Regions from separate parts of the Paenibacillus sp. 01T424 genome, predicted to be linked through region 1. Evidence: a T-box and tRNA genes for the amino acid it is inferred to sense, from the RefSeq annotation. Region 1 holds a T-box; the other regions hold tRNA genes.
The links. The T-box of region 1 lies ahead of AC1DPK_RS30975 (arginine--tRNA ligase). A T-box ahead of a tRNA ligase gene usually reads a tRNA of that ligase, here a tRNA-Arg.
Positions count from the first base shown of each region.

Region 2: it encodes a tRNA-Arg, which carries the amino acid that the T-box ahead of AC1DPK_RS30975 (arginine--tRNA ligase) is inferred to sense. The anticodon was not compared.
Region 3: it encodes a tRNA-Arg, which carries the amino acid that the T-box ahead of AC1DPK_RS30975 (arginine--tRNA ligase) is inferred to sense. The anticodon was not compared.

Region 1 is NZ_JBFTPZ010000063.1:1,467-7,647, reverse strand. It holds gene AC1DPK_RS30995 (endo-1,4-beta-xylanase) at 1-529, shown strand, start outside; gene AC1DPK_RS30990 (sugar-binding protein) at 493-2,958, shown strand; gene AC1DPK_RS30985 (VOC family protein) at 3,079-3,444, opposite strand; gene AC1DPK_RS30980 (hypothetical protein) at 3,565-4,101, shown strand; T-box leader at 4,178-4,414, shown strand; gene AC1DPK_RS30975 (arginine--tRNA ligase) at 4,461-6,181, shown strand, end outside.
Region 2 is NZ_JBFTPZ010000046.1:23,985-30,165, reverse strand. It holds gene gap (type I glyceraldehyde-3-phosphate dehydrogenase) at 1-631, opposite strand, end outside; gene AC1DPK_RS27345 (sugar-binding transcriptional regulator) at 720-1,784, opposite strand; tRNA gene AC1DPK_RS27340 (tRNA-Arg) at 2,059-2,133, shown strand; gene clpP (ATP-dependent Clp endopeptidase proteolytic subunit ClpP) at 2,451-3,035, shown strand; gene AC1DPK_RS27330 (HPr family phosphocarrier protein) at 3,214-3,483, opposite strand; gene whiA (DNA-binding protein WhiA) at 3,689-4,618, opposite strand; gene AC1DPK_RS27320 (gluconeogenesis factor YvcK family protein) at 4,625-5,590, opposite strand; gene rapZ (RNase adapter RapZ) at 5,624-6,181, opposite strand, start outside.
Region 3 is NZ_JBFTPZ010000037.1:8,770-14,950, forward strand. It holds gene asnB (asparagine synthase (glutamine-hydrolyzing)) at 1-458, opposite strand, end outside; gene AC1DPK_RS24455 (hypothetical protein) at 600-932, shown strand; gene AC1DPK_RS24460 (P-loop nucleotide/nucleoside kinase family protein) at 1,154-1,762, shown strand; gene AC1DPK_RS24465 (LysR family transcriptional regulator) at 1,834-2,727, opposite strand; gene AC1DPK_RS24470 (HPP family protein) at 2,843-3,307, shown strand; tRNA gene AC1DPK_RS24475 (tRNA-Arg) at 3,419-3,495, opposite strand; gene AC1DPK_RS24480 (hypothetical protein) at 3,735-4,640, shown strand; gene tig (trigger factor) at 4,729-6,018, shown strand.

The sequences.
Region 1 (6,181 bases):
CGTGAATGAGGTCATTGATGAGGGCAGGCCGAATGGTATGCGTAATAGTTTATGGTATCAATTAACAGGCGAAGATTTCATTAAAGTTGCCTTTACTGAAACGCGTAGATTGCTCGATGAGTTGTATGCGCAGGACCCGATAAAATATGCAAAGGCTAAGGATTCCAAGCTAGTTATTAATGATTACGGAACAAATAATCCGCAAAAAGCAAACTTTTTATTAACCCTTGTAAAGAGATTAAAAGCAGAAGGTGTGCCTATTGATTCGGTTGGCCACCAAACTCATATTAACATTAGCGGACCGTCAATTCAGCAAATTTCGAATTCAATTAAGATGTTCGGTGAGGCCGGCTTCGACAACCAATTAACTGAATTTGATGTCTCGGTTTATTCGAACAACACGGATGCCTATCAAGAAGTGCCTCAAGATTTGCTTGCCAAACAAGGTTACCGTTTTAAAGAGTTGTTCGAAGAATTGAGAAATTGGATGATATGGGCAGGACAGCTGAAAATCCGGAAGGCTGGATAAGTAATGTTACCTTCTGGGGAATCGCTGACGACCATACATGGCTCCACAATCGTCCGGTCACTCGTCAAGACGCGCCATTTGCTTTCGATAAAAACTTCCAAGCGAAACCTGCTTATTGGGGAATGGTTGATCCAACGAAGCTGGTAGCGGTGAAGAAAACTGCAAATGCTGCAAATGGAAGTCCAAACCCAAGCAACATCAATGATATTTTCTGGAGTACAATTCCAGCTATTTCATTGGAGAAGAGCGGCGTATTAGATGCTGCTATGAAAGTGCTGTGGGATGAAAATAATATCTATGTAAAGGCAATCGTGACTGATCCATCGAAATTTGCTGGTGATAAGGTCGATTTGTTCGTGAAGAGCGGAAATGAAATTAAAAAGGTACAGGTTGAAAGAGGGGTAGCTAACGCTGTAGAAACGAATAAAGGTTATACAATTACTGCTGCTATTCCGTTAAGCGGAAGCGCAGTGGACAGCAAAGTATCTTTTGATATTCGCGTCACAGATTCTGGTTCAGATGACGGTACTGAGCATGGCAAGAATGGCAGTATCATTTCGTGGAGCGATCTTGGAAACAATCAAGATCAGAATAGCAGCGGTTATGGCGAGTTGACGCTTATCTCAGGAACAAAAGTATCAACTGCAAAATACGGCACGCCTATTCTCGACGGTGAAATGGATGCAATGTGGGCGAGCGCCAGCAAGCTTGCTACCCAAGTTAAAGTAGAAGGCGGCGAAGGATCTAAAGCTGAATTTTATACGATGTGGGACGATAAGCATCTTTATGTTTATGCTTTGGTAACCGACAAAAAATTGTCGGATGCGAGTCCAAACCCATGGGAACATGATTCCATTGAAGTTTTCGTAGACCAAAACAATGGAAAAACTAGCGCTTATGAGGGTGATGATGGTCAATATCGAATTAATTACAAAAATCTGCATACGGTAGGCGGTCATGCCTCTCATGACAACTACACTTCGGTGACGAAGACAGTTTATGGGACTGATAATATTGCTACGGGTTACATTGTAGAGGCTGCAATCAACTTGGATTTGATCACTCCAAGCAACGAGACGATCATTGGTTTTGATCTTCAGGTCAACAATGACGATAACGGCACGGGTAAAAGAGATAGCGTATGGATGTGGAACGATCCAACAGGAAAGTCTTATGAGAACACCTCACGATTCGGTGTGCTTGTATTAGCTGGCAAGCCTAATGGCGGCGGAGACCCTAATCCTGGCGGCAACGGCAACACAGGCAGCATTCCTGCTAATAAACCAGGGGAAATTAATGTTACTATAGATGCGAACGGCAATGCTAAGGCATCTATCAGTGCTGCCGATGTGAAAGTTGCTATTGCAGATGCTAAAGCCGGTTTGTTGAAATTCCAGGCTAAAGCTGTGGATAAGGCGAAGCAGGTCGCTTTCAATATTTCTGTTGAGCAAGTTCAAGCTGCGAAAACGGCAGGTATTAAAACCATCGAATTCAACGCTGGCCTTGCTACTGTTCAATTGCCGATTTCATTATTCGAAGCCACTGAATCGACAGGAAATATTGAACTCATTGTTAATAAAATCGCAGCCGAGACAATGTCTAGCGAGGTTCGTGAACAGATTGGAACGAATGCGGTTTATGATTTCAGCTTAATCATTGGCGGCAAGATGATAAGCCAGTTTGGAAATGGTCTGTCTGTAGATGTATCTGTGCCTTACGAGTTGAAGAATGGCGAAAATGCAAATCAAATCGTCATATTGTATATTTCTGAGGATGGGAAGCTTGAAGTGCTTGCGAATAGCAGATACGATGCTGTTACAGGTATAGCCAAGTTTATTACGACTCATTTTAGTAAATATGCTGCTGTTTCAATCGATGTAAGCTTTAAAGATATAACTTCTGTTACATGGGCGAAAGACAGTATTATCGGGCTTGCAGCTCGTGGCATCGTTACGGTTGCATCTTCACAAGCTTTTGAGCCTAATCGTTCAGTGACGAGAGCAGAGTTTATCCATATGCTTATTCAAACGCTAAACCTGAAGCAAGCAGGAGCGATCAGCACATTCCATGATGTGAAGGAAGGCGCTTGGTATTATAATTCAGTTGCTTCAGCTCAGCAATTAGGCATTGTTACTGGGTTGTCAGATGGGACATTCGGCATTAATAACAAAATAAGCCGTCAGGATATGGCAGCAATGGCATACAGAGCGTTGCAGAAAGCGGGCATTCCGTTAGAACAAGTGAACGATAAAGCCCAGTTCAACGATGCAGCAGCAATAGCTGAATATGCCAAAGAGGCTGTAGCCATGCTGCAAGCAGCAGGTACAATTAATGGCATGGGCAACGGCAGCTTCGCACCAAATCAAACGGCAAGCCGTGCACAAGCAGCTGTCATTTTATATCAGTTGCTGCAAAAATCTACGAAATAACTTCTATGTATTTCAAATACAAATGAGTTAAAAAAGAGCCGATAAGATGTTTGTTGGGATATGAGTGCTGGCCCCGTTCTGGGGCTGGCCCATATACAATTCTTCTTAACGGCTCTTGGTTTATTTTCCAACTAGTACAAATACATTGCCATCAGGGGCTTCGAATACAGCGACATGCCCAGACTCCGTAGCAAAGGGTGTTCTAATCCATTGAATTTCTTCATTTTTGCTTAACTCGTTGTGTGCTTCACGGACATCTTCAACAAGAATTTCAACTTCAGTAAATTTATTGTCAGGATGATTGCTAAGAACAAGTTCAGAGCTGTCCTTCATTGGAAATTTTAGACCGATGATTTTCCAAACAAACCCATCCTCTAATGCTCGTTCTATTTTCCAGCTTTCAGTTAGACCCATTGCAGTGTAAAAGGCAAGAGATTTCTCAATTTCGATCGTGTGAATGCAAACGCATTCTAGTTTCTTAAACATAAGGTGCAACTCCTTTGTTATCAATGAGAACATACGTTCTATAATAGATTCTACTATTTTCCATATTGAAAAGCAACCATAAGTAGTATTATACTTTTTATGGATTGGGGGAATATAGGCATGCTTGAATTCTTGTATCACTACTATGATGAATCGACTGGTCCATTCCGCAATTTATCAGACTTAAATCCAGAGGAAGCAGATCGTGTTTTAAACGAAATCATAGTTCAAAATAAAGGCTTCGCTAGCAAACGGTCCACGGATTATTTGAAAATTCGACGGAGTCTCGAATTAAAAGCAAGAGATTTATTTATAGATAAAGGCGGCATGCCCATTCGGAAGTTTCCCCATTATATGACTCTCGGGGAATGTCCATGGCTCTTAGAATGGTATCCAGCAGGTAAAGTACTGCAAGTTCCAATGTCGAATTTCGAGTCAAATACGATTAGTTTTACTTATGGAGATTTGTTTCCGACGATGAGGTTCCAAGACGGAAAGCCTTATCGAGGTCAGGTCTATACTTTGAATGAGATCTTTGAAGTAGTAAGAGAATTTGGATTGCCTCAAGAATGGAATGCCAAAGGAGAGAGAGGACCAGAAAGATACATCGAAGTGCAAGTGTGGGATGATGAACCGTTGAACAAATGGAAGTTATAGTTCGAAAAATGCAGCGAAGCTTGACACCGCGATACACTTCCTGTATAAATACTTCTAAGCATATGAGTTAGAAATAACAACATTAGCGATTGGGACAGTAGTCTAGGACCGATAGTTGCAGCGAGCCGGGTTAGTGGAAGCCGGTACGGATGTCTTAGATGAAGCGGGCCCATGAAATGGTTTGCCGAAACGAACGAAGTTACTTAGTAGGCAAATCCGGTCATTGACCGTTACGAAAACGAGGGGTCAAGCTGCTTATTAGGCTTGGCACTTAGAGTGGTACCACGGGATCTTTATGGCTCTCGTCTCTTATTTTAGAGACGGGGGCCTTTTTTATTTTGATAATAGGAGGAATTACAATGATTCATAAGCTGATTATTGGAGCAATTGAAGAAATAACGCAAGGCATGCTGGAAGAGGGACGTACAGAGCGACCTGAAAATCTCAAAATTGCGGTCGAGCATCCCGTTAACTTAGCGCATGGCGATTATAGCAGCAATATTGCGATGCAGCTTGCTAGGCTTTTAAAACGTGCACCTTCATTGATTGCAGACGACTTCAAACAAAAGTTAATCAAGCATCCAAGTCTTTCCTCATCCATAAAAAAGATTGAAATTGCTTCACCCGGGTTTCTTAACTTTTATGTGAATTGGTCTTGGTGGGCAGTCAATGCAGATCAGCTATCTTCGCAGAAAACGACAGTTAACAAAAAAGTGCTTGTTGAGCATACATCTATCAATCCAAATAAATCAGCGCATATTGGTCATTTGCGTAATTCCTGCGTAGGCGATACGATTGCGCGAATGCTCAGAAGGACGGGTCATCAGGTTGAGGTGCACAACTACATTGATGATCTAGGCAACCAATTAGCGGATACGGTGGTAGGCATTCTTCAGACAAAGTCGGTGCTGCCTTACGAGCGTTTTGGGGATTTTTGCTGGGATACGTATTCAAGCATTAATCGAGCTTATAAAGAGCAGCCAGAATTGCTTGAACAACGTACCAAGGTTCTTGCAGAGCTGGAAGAAGGGCATTCGAATGTAGCATGGATGGGCTTGTTGGTAGCAGAAAGAATTGTACGCGAGCATGTCGAGGAAATGAAGCAGTTTGGCATCACGTATGATGTTCTGGTGTGGGAAAGCAATATTGTGCGTGAAGGCTTCTGGGCTCGCGCGTTTGAACTGCTGCAGTCAACGGGAATATTCCGCAAGGAAACAGAAGGGAAGCTGAAGGGCTGTTATGTGCTGAAGCATTCTGATGAAAACGGAGAACAAGAGGAACAATCGGATTTCCACGCAGATAAAGTGCTCGTTCGCTCAAACGGAATTTTGACTTATACGGCCAAGGATATTGCTTACCATCTGTGGAAGTTTGGATTGCTCGATAACGATTTCCGTTACCAGAAGTTTTCTGATGGTCTGTGGTCAACGCATACGAGTGGTGTAAGGAAAAAAATCGGTCATGCGGATATGGTCATAAATGTAATTGATCAGCGCCAAGAGTATCCGCAGGCTATGGTTAAACAAGCATTGCTCGCTTTGGGTTTTCAGGAGCAAGCAGAGCAGTTAAAGCATGTCAGTTATGGTGTTGTTGCATTAAGCCCTAATACCGCAAATGGTTTAGGTATCGATACGTCAGACGGCAAGCATGCGTATGCGATGTCAGGCAGGCAAGGAATCGGCATAAAAATAGCGGATTTCTTAGTAAGAATGGAACAAATCATAGACGCAAAAAGATCCCGTAAAGGCGGCTTGGCAAGCCGTACAATAGCAGCAGCATCGATTCGTTATTACTTGCTTCGTTTTCATTTGCAAACAGAGGTTGTGTTTGATCTTGATCAAGCAACCGAAATATCCGGCAATACAGGTGTTTATCTGATGTATACGTGTGCTCGCTCCAGCAGTATTTTGAAGAGAGCAGGCGACACTGAGTTTAACCCACAAGCTCTAGCTGAGATTAGCGATCTTGAGAATCAAGAGCATTCATTGCTGAGACATTTAGCTTATTGGCCAGAAACGCTAGAAGCTGCCGCTTTGGAGCTGTCTCCTAATCAGCTTTGTACGTATGTATATGAGCTTTC
Region 2 (6,181 bases), on a different contig from region 1:
CGCCAGTTGAAGAAGGAATGATGTTCTCAGCAGCTGCGCGAGCACGACGCAAGTCTTTGTGAGGAACGTCAAGAACGGATTGGTCATTTGTGTATGAGTGAATTGTAGTCATCATACCTTTAACGATTCCGAATTTGTCGTTCAATACTTTTGCGAAAGGAGCAAGGCAGTTCGTTGTGCAAGAAGCGTTGGAAATAATGGTGTGTGCCGCAGCGTCGTATTTATCTTCGTTAACGCCGATAACTACTGTAATATCTTCGTTCGTTGCAGGTGCGGAGATGATAACTTTTTTAGCGCCGCCTTGCAAGTGAAGCTCAGCTTTTTCTTTCGCTGTGAAAATACCAGTTGATTCAACTACGATTTCAACGCCTACCGAACTCCAAGGAAGGTCTGCAGGGTTGCGCTCTGCGAATACTTTGATTTCGCGGCCATTTACGATAAGCGCGCCTTCTTTAGCTTCTACAGTACCGTCAAGTTGACCGTGTGTTGTATCGTATTTCAGAAGATGTGCCAGTGTTGCAGTATCCGTAAGATCATTTACTGCCACGATTTGAACATCAGGGTTGTTCAGTGCTGCGCGGAATACGTTACGGCCGATGCGACCAAAACCATTAATACCAACTTTAACCATTTTTGTTTCCTCCTAAGCGTTTTTAAAAGATTTATGAATATATTTCAAGACATTTTGCAGGTATGCCTTAACAGCAATTTGCAAAGCGTCATGATTCCTTATTGCCTTCTTCTTGACTATGCTTCTCTTGATCGATCAAAGCTACGATTTCGAGTGCCGCTGCTTCATCCGTTACGAGTACATCATTGTGTCCAAAGCGCATCACTGCCGCTATAGCCTCGCCTTTGCTCTTGCCGCCGGCTACACCTATAACAACTTCAGTTTTAACAATATCCTCGAGCCGTAACCCCACCGTTTGCATTTTGTGCACGACAGCGCCTTTTCGGTCAAAATAAAACCCGAATGACTCCGCCAAAGCACCCTCAGCTTCCATAGCATCAATAACTTCACGCTCTAGCCGCCTGCGTCTTGCCATAACCATAGCATCTCCGATACCATGTACAACGATGCGAGCACTGCGGATGACATCCACAATTTCTCGAATGTTCGGCTCCTGCATAATAGATGCAAAAGCTTCCTCTCCCAGATGATCCGGTACATGCAGAAGTCTGTACTGCGCTCCTGTACGCTTAGCCATCATGGAAGCAATCGTATTCGCTTGGTAATCCAAGCTCTCCCCTAGACCGCCTCTAGCCGGTACGAACAAGTTCGTATTCAGCTGAGAAGAACTAATCAGTTGATTCGACAGCTGTGCAATCGTCGTTCCGCCTGTTACAGCTACAACGTCGTTAGGCTGCATTACCTTAATAAGCACCTGACATCCCGCACGTCCAAGCTCTCGCTTTGTTTGGGCAGAGACTTCCGAATCGCCAGCAACTATAATGACCTGCGATAGGCCGTAGTGACTGCGAATCGTTTCCTCCAGTTCGGATAGTCCGAACATTGTCTTGTAGAATGGCTCAAGCTGCTCTAATAGAAGCTTGCCTGAATCGCTAATCCGCATGCCTCCCGAATGAATCTCGAGCAGCCCCTGCGTCTTTAGGAAATCGGTCTCTGCCCGAAGCATACGCTCCGTCATCGATAATACAGAAGCCAACGTTCGACGTCCGATTAAATCCGATACCATTACTTGATGCAAAATCGAATATCGTTTCTTCATGACCTCTAGCAGATCAGGCACAAGCTGCTGCTGCAGTTCAATGATCTGACGCATTTCTCATCCTTCACTCCATCGGCCTATAGCGTATTCGGTTCAAAATACGTTGGACTCAATATGTCCCGCGGTATCATTTCAAGTCCCACCTTTAGTTTATCGGAAATAACCGATTGTAGCAATAGCCGATTATCAATTGGAAACGGTTTCCGACGCATTTTTAACAAATTTAATTTTTGAACATCGCTTGCTTTAAAATCTTTAATATCATATAATCATTTTTGCGACTATTTTCTTACAAAAGCAGATAGCAGCAACAGCAACTTTTTCTTATGCGCCCGTGGTCCAATGGATATGACGCAGCCCTCCGAAGGCTGAGATCTAGGTTCGATTCCTTGCGGGCGCGCCATTACTTTTCATTATCGCAAGTTCAAACTCTATATTGATACACACGAACCGTTCCTATACGCTGGAACGTTTTTTTTATTTTAAGCAACGGCCAAGTGATTAATCTCCCGCTACAACATCCAACCTATGCCTCATTGAAAACACTCCAAATTGCGCTTGTTTATTTCATCCAATCCACTTCAATCCCATTTTTTTCGTATACGCAGCAAGGGAAATGCAGACCTGTTTGACTATCTTTGACTTTTGACTTTTCATCCGTTATTATGAGAATACGATTTAACCATTCATTGTTTTTTTAGGAGGGGGCTTACGTTGGATATGAATTTCGTTCCTATGGTTATTGAGCAAAACAATCGGGGTGAGCGTGCGTATGACATTTACTCTCGCCTACTGAAAGATCGCATTATTTTTCTAGGATCAGGTGTAAATGACGTGGTGGCCAACTCCATCATCGCTCAATTGTTATTCCTGGCGGCAGACGACCCTGAGAAGGACATTTCTCTTTATATTAACAGCCCGGGCGGCTCAATTACGGCAGGCATGGCTATTTACGATACGATGCAATATATTAAACCTGATGTATCTACGATTTGTGTAGGTATGGCTGCTTCTATGGGTGCTTTCTTGCTTACTGCAGGTGCAATTGGCAAACGTTACGCGCTTCCGAACAGCGAAGTCATGATCCATCAGCCACTTGGCGGTGCAGAAGGCCAAGCAAGCGATATCGCCATTCGTGCGAAACGCATTATCGGCATGCGCGACAAGCTGAACGGTATTTTGGCAGAGCGCAGTGGACAATCGCTTGAACGTATCGAGAAAGATACAGACCGCGATTACTTCATGAGTGCAGCAGAAGCCAAAGAATATGGCTTGGTTGATAAAGTAATTGAGAAACTCGCATAATTCATTCCGATTCCGCTAGGTAATAGGTTTGAACGCAAAAAAGAGCAAGTTCGGATTCATCCGAGCCTGCTCTTTTTTTTAGTGCAAACACATTCGTAAGATTATTGTACATTCCATATAAAAAAAGAGCTGCCGCCGCAAGCTCATAATGAACCTGCGTGACTTCTCTCCTTCTTCATTATTGGTTCTCCAGCTCTTCTTTGCTTACCAAAGCGACTAAAGCGTTTACAGCCTGTTCTGCGTCCGAACCCTCGGCACTAATGGATACTTCAGTGCCAGAACTGATAGCCAAACTCATAATACCCATTATGGATTTAGCGTTTACTTTTTTGTCGTCTTTCTCTACAAATACTTCGGAGGAAAATTTGTTCGCTTCTTGTACGAATAATGCTGCTGGTCTTGCATGTAGTCCAGTCTTAAGACGAACAACAACCGGAAGCCTTGTCATGGAAACCATACCCCCTATATTTTTCTCAATCATTAGCATGCGGCAAAAGCTTATACGGCTCTGTTTGCCGTCTTCTGGCTGCAAAAGCTCGTTTCCGGACAAAGATAAGATGTGTAAGTATCAATGCTGCTTATTCTTATCTTTAAAAATTGCGTCATTTTAAATTATTATATCATTATACCAGCTGATGCACTAGGATAAAAGTTCAGACACCACGGATTTTTTCCGCAAGTGCGTCGATTTTGCGCAAACGATGGTTTACGCCTGACTTACTGACCTTTCCTCCGAGCATTTCGCCGACCTCTGTCAAATTCATATCCGGATGCTGAAGCCTTATCTCAGCTACTTCCTTCAGCTTATCAGGCAAGCTATCCAGTCCTACTTCACGTTGAAGCAGCTTAATGTTCTCGATCTGACGAACAGCTGCACCGATCGTTTTATTTAGATTGGCCGTTTCGCAGTTTACGATCCGGTTTACTGAATTGCGCATGTCGCGCATGATTCGAACATCTTCAAACTTGAACAGAGCTTGGTGCGCACCAATAATATTGAGGAGCTCGATTATTTTCTCGCCCTCTTTGATGTAGAAGATAAATCCCTTTTTCCGCTCAATGCATCTCGCGTTAAGATCAAATTTGTTCGCAAGGTCAACTAACGACTCACAATGCTCTTGGTACATCGAAGAGATTTCCAAATGATAAGATGAACCTTCTGGATTGTTAACCGATCCGCCAGCAAGAAACGCACCCCGTAGATAGGAGCGTTTGCAGCAAGGCTTGCGAATGATTTCCTTATCGATGCCTAAATTGAACATAAAACCTTCCGATACAATTTTGAGCTCGCTTAATATTTCCTGAACTCTAGCCGGTATACGGACAATATACACGTTGTTTTTTTTCAATCTCATCTTTTTACGGACAAGCAGTTCTACATGCACATCATAATGTTTTTTGAGCAGGGAATAAATCCTTCTGGCAATCGCGGCATTTTCCGTTGAGATGTCCAAAACGACTTTGCGGCTAGATACGCTAACCGAACCATTCATCCGTATGAGTGCAGATAGCTCCGCTATCTCACAGCAGCTGTCCGCTTCAATTAATGTCAGCTCTTTCTTTGTTTGGGCCGCAAATGACATTGTGTATCACCTCTTTCGTAACATCCAGTTCTCTACCAGCTTATAAATATGATGGCTTAAGCGTTCGGCATCATGCCGAAGAAAAGTGCGAAACAATACTAACCGATCCGCAATGACTTCATAACCCTTTTGCGTAACTGCATCTAAATCCAAATGGACGGCCTTTGCACCAAGCTCAGCATATCTGCTTTCGATTTGCGGCGGAATTTCGCCGTCATTTACAATGACATAATCGAATAGATGTTGACCGATATGAGCATGAATGGCATCAAGGTGATCGCCTACCGAATAGTTATCAGTTTCCCCAGGCTGCGTCATTACATTACATACAAATAATTTTACGGCTTCTGATTCCACGATCGCAGTTGCCAGTTTAGGAACTAGCAAGTTTGGAATAATACTTGTATATAAGCTGCCCGGTCCAATCAAAATAGCATCGGCCTGTTCGATGGCCTCGACCGCCTCTCGCAGCGGTTCGACATCGGCTGGTTCCAAAAATACTCGTTTAATGACCTTGCCAGCTTTAGGAATCATGGATTCCCCTGTGACAATGCTGCCATCAGCCATTTCCGCTTTAAGTACGATAGCCTGATTCGCTGCGGGCAGAACCCGTCCTCGAACCGCTAACACACGGCTCAGCTCACGAATCCCCGTTACAAAGTCGCCGGATATATCGGTCATTGCTGCCAGCATAAGATTGCCAAGGCTGTGGCCTGCAAGTCCCGGTACCGTTTTGAAACGATACTGAAGAACCTCAGTCAGCAGCGGCTCAGCATCCGCTAATGCCATAAGTACGTTCCGAATGTCACCCGGAGGCGGAATTTGCAGCTCATTGCGTAAAATGCCCGAGCTCCCGCCATCATCGGCAACCGTAACGATCGCGGTAATATCGAGCGGCTTCTCCTTAAGACCTCGCAGCATAACAGAGAGACCTGTACCGCCGCCAATTACGACGATTTTAGGCCGTCTCATTATCTTGTGTCTACTTTGCATTTTCTCACCTCGTCAATGCTTGTCACGTTCGGCATCGCGATGGCTGACACGCACACGTTCCGTATCACTGCTGCCGAGCATGCGTCCCAAATATTCTGCTATAGCAACGGAACGATGCTTACCGCCAGTACAGCCAATACCGATAACAACCTGACTTTTCCCTTCCTTACGATAAAGCGGAATAAGGAATTGCAACATATCCAGCAGCTTCGTTAGAAATTGCTGAGTTTCAGGCCATTTCATAACGTATTCATATACATCGGGATTTTGACCAGTATTTGGGCGCAGATGCTCGACATAATGCGGATTAGGCAAGAAACGAACATCATAGATCAAATCCGCATCGATAGGAATGCCATATTTAAAGCCAAAGGAAGTTACATTTATCGACAAGCTGTTTTGCTCTAGGTGTGTAAAATGAGAAATAATACGTTCCTTCAATTGTGCTGGTTTCAAAATACTCGTATCAATAACCTGTGATGCCCAGCCCTTTAAATCCTCAAGCAGGCGACGTTCGTTGCGAATGCCCTCAAGCGGCATGCCCTCAGGCGCCAGCGGATGACGACGTCG
Region 3 (6,181 bases), on a different contig from region 1:
GTGCTATAGAACAGCGGTTTGACGCCAAGCCGATCACGCGCTAGAAATAGTTCTTGCTCTAATACGTTCCATATGGCAAAAGCAAATATTCCATTAAAACGCTCTACGCATGACTTGCCCCATTCCATAAAAGCGACCAGCAGCACTTCTGTATCGCAATTTGTCGTAAAGATTCTGCCCCTGCTTTCAAGCTCCTTGCGAAGTTCTGGTGCATTGTACAATTCCCCGTTATAGACAACGACATATTTGTCGTCGCCGGTATGGCGAATCATTGGCTGTGCCCCGTTCTCCGGATCAATGACGGATAAACGTCGATGGCCTAAAGCGCAATGAGCTGATATCCACGTACCGGAAGCGTCGGGACCGCGCGGTGCAAGGGTGTCTGTCATCTTCTCTAAGCTTTCACTTTGCTTAGTCAGATCACGGTTCCAGTCGATCCAGCCGGTAATTCCACACATTGATCTCATTCCTCTCTTTTGCTGGTCTCAAAGTAGCGATAATATCAGTTATATGCAGAATAAGGGATAAAATGTCTGTCCGACGGGGGATGCTAGAAGTGGCTGTGAAAAGTAATAAACGCAGGAAGGAGTGTGCGATTGATGGCAGAGCAAGAAGCAGGCAGTGAAGAACGCAAGCATTATTTCGTTTCTGTTCAGGCGGGACAAATATTAGAGGATCCACAGGCAGCTGCGTATGAGCTTGAGATTATAATGAACGAAAATGAGCATACGAAGCTTAGAGAGCTGTTTGATGAGCTGTCCAGCATGGATGAAGCGGAGATGTTTCATTTCTCGCACAGTCCGTTTGGCTCAGCAAGCGACGGCGAAATCAATGCTGGCTACGATCAGTTGATTGAGCGTATTTACAGGCAATTGTATGAGTTTGGAACGGACACGACGAAGCAGCATATCGAATCCATGCAGTTTTTTTAATAAGCAGATAAGCAAGCATAAACAGGGTGTTGCAGAAGCTGAATAGCAGCGGCAACATCCTGTTTTTTTATAAAACAATAAATAAATATAAGATGATTGATACTATAAAAATGAATATGAGTGTTTTTTCCAAATTATATCGCTGCTTTTACGTAATCATTTCTATTATATTGCTGCAAAAAATGATATACTTCTACAAAAAATAGTGGAGGGTTTTCGTTTTGCAAAAGTTAGTTTTTTTTGTCGGAGTAGCGGGGACGGGCAAAACAACGGTAGCTAGAAAGTTGTCTGCTCGCATTCCAGCTGCTTTTCTTGACCGGGATACGATAGGCGGTCGTTTTGTTGAGGCTATATTGGAGTTAAACGGCCTGGATAAAAGAGATCGGGATTCTGATTATTACAAAAAGCATTTGCGTGATTTGGAATATGATACGGCGAAGGACGTATGTATCGAAAATTTGGCTGCTGGTCAAAACGTATTTATGATTTCACCTTTTACGGCAGAACTGAAAAACAAACAGTGGATCGAAGAGGTTGTTGAAGCAGCAGGCCTCACGATGAGCGAGGTAGTCGTTAAAGTGGTTGTTGTCACGCTGCTGGATATGGAGCTGCAAAAAAATCGGATCATTGGGCGTCAAACAGAGCGCGATCAGTGGAAACTGGACAACTGGGGCGACTTTGAGAAGCGGATTGAATTTGTTCCGCAAATCAACTGGGATATTCCTAACTCCTCCATCCTCGTGTTTGATAATAGCGGAGAGCTAACGGAAGAGAAGGCCGAGCAATTATTCCAATTTGTTAATGAACAGCAGGCAACATTATCCGTTTAATATAATRAGAAAAGGCGGCTTCATTTAGGAAATTGCCCTATGAAGCCGCCTTTTTATTTGTGATTTTGGGATTAAACGGTTTTCAAAAATGATTTCAATTGCTGGATAAWGGCTTGTGCCYCAGCTTTAGGCTCACGTGCTTTATGTGTAATAATGCCATGCGTCAATAGGAGCTCTTGGTTCAAGGGCAATGACAGCAGCGTACCTGCGGCTACCTCATTAGCTACATTTGATTCTGGTACGAATGAGATACCCATTCCGCAAGCAACCGTCTGCTTAATGAGCTCAACACTGGAGAAAGACAAATGATCGGCAAGCTCAACATCGACTTCTCTCAGCATATCGCGTCCATAAGTGTGGTAGATACACTGATCCCCGAAGCTAATGAAGGCGTTGTCGTGCAACGCTTGCCATCCAAGCTGCGCGAAGCGCTCTTCCAGCGCAGGAGCACAGATCAGCAAGAGCTTCTCTTCTATTAAAGGTGCAAATAGAAGGTCGTCACGTTCCGGAGGCTTGGGGACAATGCCAAGGTCAGCGCGATGATTTAAGACTTGTGCGGTAATATCATGCTGCAGACCAGGCGTTAAATGCAGCTTGATCTTGGTATATTGCTGGAGAAAGCCGGTTAAAAAAAGCGGCAGATGAGAGATGGCAAACGACTCTAGAGCTCCAATTCGAACGATACCAGACGGCATGCCAGACTCCGAGAACGCATCCTGAAGCGAATGTCCAAGCTGGATAAATTGATACGCATAGGGAGCTAGCAGCAAGCCTGCTTCTGTTGGCTCTACACCGCGCGGCAAACGGTGAAATAGCTTTTTGCCGCTTGCTGTTTCCAAATGTCGAATATGTGAGGTTACCGTCGATTGAACGTAACCGAGACGATCAGCGGCACCGCTGAAGCTTTTCTCCTCCAGCACAGCAGTAAATGTAACAAAAAAACGTCCTTCCCAAGACTCCAGCATGTTATCTCCCCTTAGGTATCGGAATTTGAAATGGGTTCCATTGTAAATATTCAATTCTCGAATGATTCCTCTTATGATAGCATGATGTCATAATAAGAGAAACGGGGAATGAAAAATGCTGAGAAATAAAAATTGGAAGCCGCTGGCGGCAGCGGTTGTTGGCACCGTTGTTATCGCATTGCTGCTGACCATGGGCGATTTAATGTCGATTACGCTGATGATGGCTCCGTTTGGGGCCAGCTGTGTTATCGTATTTGTTTTGCCAGATAGTCCGCTTGCCAAAGCCAGAAATGTTGTTGGAGGCCATTTGATCAGCACTGGAGCTGGTCTTGTGATGCTGCATCTCTTCGGTGATTCAACATGGATCATTGCACTATCTGTTGGATTGTCCATCCTTCTGATGCAGCTTACAAGAACCGTTCATCCACCCGCAGGTGCTGATCCGCTTGTTGTCATGCTAAGCCATGCCGGGTGGTCCTATCTGTTTACTCCGGTCCTATTCGGAGCGGTGCTGATCGCGCTTGCCGCTTATGGTTATAGGAAATTATTGGCGACCAAGTTAGCAGCTTTGAAGTCATAGAAATAAAAAAAGGGCTGATCCAGTTGGTAAATACCGGAATCAGCCTCTTTTAAATAGATCAATATATAATAAAAAAACCACCTGAGTAGGCGGCGTTAATGGATATTAATATGGCGTCCCGGAAGAGATTCGAACTCCCGACCGACGCCTTAGAAGGGCGTTGCTCTATCCAGCTGAGCTACCGGGACACAAGAAATAATATAGCACACATCATTAAAATATTGCAAGCACTTTTTTGAATTTATATTCTTTTTATTATAAAATAAGATTTATGAGTTGTCGGAATACTACATTTGTTTTTTCTTTTGATTGTACATGGTATAATCGTACGCAAGATTGTCCGAATGAACAAAAGGCACGACCATAAGGCGGTGTTATCATTACAACTCCCAATGACACACAAGGCGACAACAAGGATAACGTTTACTTGTTCCCTAGCATGCTGGACCATTATCAGGTACAGTTAACCCGTATGCTGGAAGCGGAACAATACGGGGAGGCCAAGGAGTTGCTGCGCTTTTTGCTGCAATGCCAGGGCGAGGATGCTCGCCATTATGAAGAGTGGGACAGCTTACTTACGTGGCTTGACATGGCTTTTCCTGGAGAAGGAAATGATGGAGAAGATTCGGGATTCCTATCGGCCAAGCGAGAGAAGGAAGAGGACGAGGCGACTATGCGCGAGCAGCTACTTAATCCTCCTGATCAAGATGAAGCTTATGTGAACCAAGTGCTCTACATCATGCAAAATCATCCGATGATCGATCAGCAAATTCTTGCTCTTGAACGTGCTGCTTATATTCAGACTCCAGAAGTGGATGATTCCATTAAAAATTGGCTGGTAACCCAGCAGGTTCACCCTGTCGTTCAGTTTAAGGCACTGCAATGCTTGCGCAAGCGGGGTGCTGCCGGTTTACTGACACTGGAGAGACTTGGTGAAACCGTAGAGCTTGATTTGGAAGCGACGCCTCTTTCTATGGATGAATTCCCTTCGCCAATTATTAGGATATTGGAGCGGACAGAGCAGGTTGCCGAGGTCGATGATCCCACATTGCCGCATTTTGCTAGAGAGCTTTGGAAGGAAAGTTTACAGTTTTTGTATGGTACGGCTGCTTATCATTGGATGTTGAGAGAAGACGAGGATACAGTCGATTATTTTGCAGCTGCGCTGCATTTGACGCTGCTTCTTACCGTTTACGGCTCGGCAAACGATGACGATATTCGTGATACATACGGCATTACCGAAGGTTTAAGGTTCCGTTATGAGCAAGCATGCAAGGCGCTTAGACAGGTTGCCGTTTTGCAGCAATCGGGAGAAGATGAGCCAGAGTCTTGATAATCTGGGCTAGCTTGTTTATAATAGAATGGTTTATGAAACGTGATAACTACTGATGCATGAGCATTTTCGGAGGGGAAGGCATAAAATGAAAGCAACTTGGGAAAAAATAGACAAGAACATCGTGTCGATCGACGTGGAGGTAGGGGCGGAGAAAGTCACTGTTGCTCTTGATCAAGCATTTAAGAAAGTCGTTCAAAAAGTAAACGTACCTGGATTCCGTAAAGGTAAAGTGCCTCGCGGCATGTTCGAATCCCGTTTCGGTATTGAGAGCCTGTACCAGGATGCAATTGACATTCTGTTGCCAGATGCTTATTCCGATGCGATCAAAGAAACTAATCTTGAGCCGGTTGACCGTCCTGAGATTGAAGTTGAGCAATTCGCAAAAGGCGAAACATTCAAATTCAAAGCAAAAGTTATCGTTAAGCCAGAAGTTACACTTGGCGAATACAAAGGCTTGGAAGTTGAATCCGTTGTTTCTGAAGTTACAGAAGAGGAAATCGCAGCTGAACTTGAGCGTTTGCAACAGCGTCATGCTGAGCTTACTGTTGTTGAAGAAGGCGCAGCGGCTAACGGCGACATCACAGTTATCGATTTCGACGGTTATGTAGACGGCGAAGCGTTTGAAGGCGGAGCAAGCGAGCGTTATTCACTAGAGCTTGGTTCGAATTCCTTTATTCCAGGTTTCGAAGAGCAAGTGGTTGGCATGCAAATCGGAGATTTCAAGGACATTGAAGTTAATTTCCCTGAGAGCTACCATGCAGAGCACCTCGCAGGCAAACCAGCTGTGTTCAAAGTGAAGCTTCACGAAATCAAACGCAAAAGCTTGCCAACGCTAGACGATGAGTTTGCAAAAGACGTAAGCGAGTTCGATACGCTTGAAGAGTACAAGCAGGATCTCGTTAGCAAACTTAAAGAGCGCAAAGATCAAGAAGGCGAACAAGCTCGCGAAACAGCAGTTGTTGACAAAGCTACGGCAGCAGCAGATGTTGAAATTCCAGAGCCAATGATCGTGACTGAAACGGATTACATGATCAAAGATTTCGAAAACCGTCTTAAAATGCAAGGCATGAACATGGACCTATACTTCCAATTCTCCGGTCAAAACGAATCTGTTCTTCGCGATCAAATGCGCGCAGATGCTGAGAAACGCGTTCGCAACAACCTTGTGCTTGATGCAATTGCTAAAGCAGAAAACATCGTTGCAAACGACGAAGATTTGAACGAAGAGCTTGAGAAGCTGTCCAAATCATACAACCGTCCTTCTGCTGAGCTTCGCGACATTTTTGAGAAAAACGGAAATCTTAGCAACTTGCAGGAAGATATTGCACTTCGCAAAACAATTAAGTTCTTGCTTGAAAACAGCAAAGCTGTTTAATAGCCACATACGAATAATTGAATAAATGCTTCACTCAGGATAAGGCACGTCGTTGATACGTGCCTTATTTTGACCCTACATATGGAAATGTGCTTGTTTTGGAGGCTAAACTCCGTACATATCGAACGGCCGGCGTCGTATAATGTATTAGTGGAAAAATGAC